DNA from 2 places in the Pantoea sp. Z09 genome. Region 1 is predicted to be linked to the other one. Evidence: predicted binding sites of a transcription regulator. Region 1 holds the regulator's gene; the other holds the start of a gene.
What was found. Region 1 encodes PurR, which represses purine synthesis genes. Its sites were predicted from a motif close to CANGCAAACGTTTGCNTG; they were not measured.
Positions count from the first base shown of each region.

Region 2: the regulator PurR is predicted to act here: its motif matches at 1,052-1,069, upstream of MC269_RS16905 (nucleoside-specific channel-forming protein Tsx).

Region 1 covers NZ_CP092373.1:2,090,991-2,093,193, forward strand. The annotation lists gene MC269_RS10000 (C40 family peptidase) at 1-7, shown strand, start outside; gene MC269_RS10005 (YnhF family membrane protein) at 53-142, opposite strand; gene purR (HTH-type transcriptional repressor PurR) at 428-1,453, shown strand; gene punR (DNA-binding transcriptional activator PunR) at 1,450-2,203, opposite strand, start outside.
Region 2 covers NZ_CP092373.1:3,524,340-3,526,542, reverse strand. The annotation lists gene MC269_RS16905 (nucleoside-specific channel-forming protein Tsx) at 1-820, opposite strand, end outside; gene MC269_RS16900 (HAMP domain-containing sensor histidine kinase) at 1,096-2,203, opposite strand, start outside.

The DNA.
Region 1 (2,203 bases):
TCGCTAAGAAAAAAGAAAACCGGGGATGTCCCCGGTTTTTTTATTGCTGCTGTTAGTGCATCACGGCGGTAAAGCTAAAGGCCACGATCATCAGCAGCGCCGCGCCGGTGGTCATCAGCGCCAGTTTTAAATCTGTGCTCATAGCTACTCCTTATCCACACATTTGTCAGGGTCTTGCGGATTTTCCCACAGTCGCCGGTAAAAATCTCGTTTTATCCCGCAAGCCTTGCTAGAATCCCCGCCTTTGTTGCGCAACTGACGCAACGCCCGTGCCGTTCGCACGCAACAGCCCCTGTTTTGTCCTGCCCAGTGCGTGTTTCACCGACAAAAAACTGTAGCGAATTAACAGAAAACCATCCTGGCGGACGCAAACGATTAACATTATGCTTATCAGCGGCTTACTGATAAGTTCTGGAGTCTCTTTTTAATGGCAACAATCAAAGATGTCGCGAAGCGTGCCGGTGTCTCCACAACCACCGTTTCTCACGTTATCAATAAAACGCGCTTTGTCGCGGAAGAGACGCGCAACGCCGTCTGGCAGGCGATTCAGGAACTGCACTACTCGCCCAGCGCCGTTGCGCGTAGCCTGAAGGTCAATCACACGAAAACGCTGGGGCTGCTTGCCACCTCCAGCGAGGCACCCTATTTCGCCGAAATCATCGAGGCGGTTGAGCATCACTGCTTTGAGCGCGGCTATACCCTGATCCTCGGCAATGCTCACAACGATCTGCAGAAACAGCGCGCCTACCTGTCGATGATGGCGCAAAAGCGCGTCGATGGCCTGCTGGTGATGTGCTCTGAGTATCCTGACGACCTGCTGAAGATGCTGGAAGAGAACCGCAATATTCCCATGGTGGTCATGGACTGGGGCGAATCGCGCGCCGACTTTACCGATACCGTGCTGGATAACGCTTTCCAGGGCGGCTATCTGGCGGGACGCTATCTGATCGAACGCGGTCACCGCGATATCGGCGCCATTCCCGGCCAGCTGGAGCGCAACACCGGCGGCGGACGCCACGCGGGCTTTTTAAAAGCGCTGGAGGAAGCGGGCATCGCGGTGCGCGCGGAGTGGATCGTGCAGGGTGATTTCGAGCCGGAGTCGGGCTACCAGGCGATGCAGCAGATCCTGCAGCAGAAGCAGCGCCCGACGGCGATTTTCTGCGGCGGCGATATCATGGCGATGGGCGCTATCTGCGCCGCCGACGAGATGGGACTGCGCGTGCCGCAGGATATTTCGGTGATCGGCTATGACAACGTGCGCAACGCGCGCTACTTCACGCCAGCGCTGACCACCGTGCATCAGCCGAAAGCGCAGCTGGGCGAGAAAGCGCTGGAGATGCTGCTGGACCGCATCACCAGCAAACGCGAAGAGTCGCAGACCATTGAGGTGCATCCGACCCTGATCGAGCGCCGCTCGGTCGGCGACGGCCCGTTCCGCGACTACCGCCGTTAATCCTCGCTCAGCCACTCCTGATTCAGGGTTTGCGCATCGCCCAGATAGCTAAGCAGCCAGCCTAGCGCGGGCGATGCGCCCGCTTCCGACCAGCTGACGCAGCAGGGACTCTCGGGAAAAGGCGCCGGCAGCGTCAGCTCCGCCAGATCGCCTTTATCCAGCAACGGGCGCGCCAGATGGCCCGGCATCATCGCCACGCATAATCCCTCCAGCACACACGCCAGCCCCGCCTGCCAGTCCGGCACCACCAGCCGTCGCTGATTGTCGAGCGTCCAGGTCATGCGGCGCGGCAGCGCGCGCGCGGTATCCTCCAGCACCAGCGACGGCCAGGCGCGCAGCGCGTCGTCATCGAGCCGCGGCAGCCGGGTGAGCGGATGCTGGCGCGCCACCACGCAGCGCCAGTTGAGCGCGCCCATATCGCGAAAGGAGAAGCGGCCGCCGACCGGGATCGCCTGCGTCGCGCCGATGGCGACGTCGACGCGTCCGTCAGCCAGCGCATCCCAGACGCCGTTAAAAACTTCGTAGCTGATGTGCAATTCCATGTCGGGGAAGTGACGGTAGAAGTCGGTCACCAGCTGACGGCTGCGTGGTAGCTTGACGATGCGATCCACCGCGATGCTCAGCTGCCCGCGCCAGCCGTTCGCCAGCTGCTGGCACTGACGCCGGGTGGCAAGCATTTTTTTGATAACCTCGCGCCCCTCGCGCACAAAATGTTCGCCCGCGGCGGTCAACGCCACGTTGCGATGCTGA
Region 2 (2,203 bases), 1.4 Mb from region 1:
TCACTTCAAACGGTCCGCGACCAAAGTTCAGCTCCTGACCATCCGCCCACTGGCCGCCGTTGTGGAAGTAACGCGCCACGGCAGAGATATGCCAGTGATCGTAACCCAGCGACAGAATATGGCTGGAGGCGATAGAGTTGCTGGTGCGTGACGCGTCTGACTTGTCGCGCAGATCGGAGCCCCAGTCAAAGTTGGTAAAGCCGATATAGCTCAGGTTGCCGCCCCACAGGGTAGTAATCGGCACCATATATTTCACCTTGAAGCGATAACCATCCCAGCTGTTCTCGTTCGCCGCGCCGTAGTTTTCCCACTGATATTTGGCGTAGACGTTCAGCGACAGGCCGACGTCGCTGTGCGTGTCGATGTCGGTGCCGAGACCCATATACCAGGTGTTCTGACGGTTATCGCTGTTACGGCCCATATCGTAGATATAGTTGTTGGCGAAATACCACTCTTTGAACGGGCCGAACGCCAGGCTGGTACCGGTCAGCTTATCGATCGAGAAACGCGGCTCAATTTCCATAAACATCGGCGAACCGTGGTCGAAAATGCCGTTGGCGTTGCTGTTGCCCATGCCGAAGAAGTTGGTCAGGTCGAGGTAGCCGTAAAAATCGAACCAGTCTTTCTTCGCGAAGGCTTCATATTCCAGATAGACGTCGTTGTTGAACTGCGGTCCGAAGCGGGTGTGATAGCTGCCTACCACGTTAACGCTCTGATGCCACCAGTCGGAGAGGTACTGCGGGTCTCTTTCGGCAGCCTGCGCGCCGCTGCTCAGGGACGTCGCCAGCAAGGCGCCTGCTATCAAGGTTTTAAATTTCATTATCATTAACCACATGCTTTCGACCGCGCAGAAACGCAGCCAAGGTGAAATCGATCCCAGAGTGGGGCGGCGAAGATGTAACCGTTTTTTACAGCCGGTTTTAGACCTGCGTAGCCTGACCGTTACAGGGCGATAGAAAATAGATTTTGCTCACGTTTGTCAAAATGTGTTGCATTGCATTTACGTGAAAATGTGAACTGTGTCACGAAATTAAGCCGCAGCGAACGGAACGCCGCAACCGTTTACGTTGTCGGCATCGCACGCGAACAGGAAAATCAGGGCAGGGTAACGCGCACCTGCAACCCGCAGATGGCGCCCTGCGGATTGAGGCAGTTTGAGAGGGAAACCTGAATATGGTGCTTCTGGGCGACGCTGCGCACAATCGACAGGCCTAAGCCGCTGCCCTGCGCCTTCACCGTCGGCGCGCGGGTAAAGCGGTCAAAGGCGCGATCGATAAAGGACTCCGGCATGCCCGGCCCGTTATCGACGATATCCACCACCGTGCGGTCGCCGACGCGGTGCAGCAGCACGTCTACCAGGCTCCCTTCCGGGGTATGCAGCATAGCGTTGCCGATCAGGTTGTCGAACAGGCTGCGCAGCTCGGAGCGGCTCGCCTGCAGGCGATAGTGGGTCGAGCCGTTAAAGCCGATGTCAATGCCGCGCTTATCGGCCACCACCATCAGCTGCTCGATGCTCTCTTTCAGCAGATCCTCCAGCTCGATATGCTCCACCGAGGCGACCACGGTTTGATCTTCCTGACGAGAGATATTGAGCAGCTGCGCCACCAGATGGCGCGTGCGCGTCACGCCCGCCTCCAGCTGATCGAACTGGCGGCTCGCTTCGCCCGGCTGAATATGCTGACGCAGATTCTCCAGCTGCAGCGTCACCGCCGTCACCGGGGTACGCAGCTCGTGCGCGGCGTCTTCCAGAAACTGGCGCTGCGACGACCAGGCGGCGCGCAGCTTGTTGAGCAGTGAATTGTAGGCCTCCACCAGCGGCAGGATCTCGTCCGGCAGCCCCTCTGGCGACACCAGATGCGGATGCAGCGTCTCCTGCGCGGCGATCTCGCGCGAGGCGACGCGCAGATCGCGGGTAATTTTGCGCACCACCAGCCAAATCACCAGCAGCGAGAGCGGCATCATTAAAATCAGCGGGATAATCGCCGACAGCGCGCGCTTCACCATCACCGAACGCATATAGCTCAGGTTATGCATCACCTGGATGGTTTTGATCTCGCTGCCCGGCTCGCCGGGACGGGTATAGATGCGCCAGCCGCACTCGTCGCAGCTGCCGACGTCGATATCGTGCCAGCCTTTTTCCGCCTGCAGCGGCGCGTGCAGCTCTGGCCAGGAGCTGGCGCGCAGCTTGCCGTTACTGTCCCAC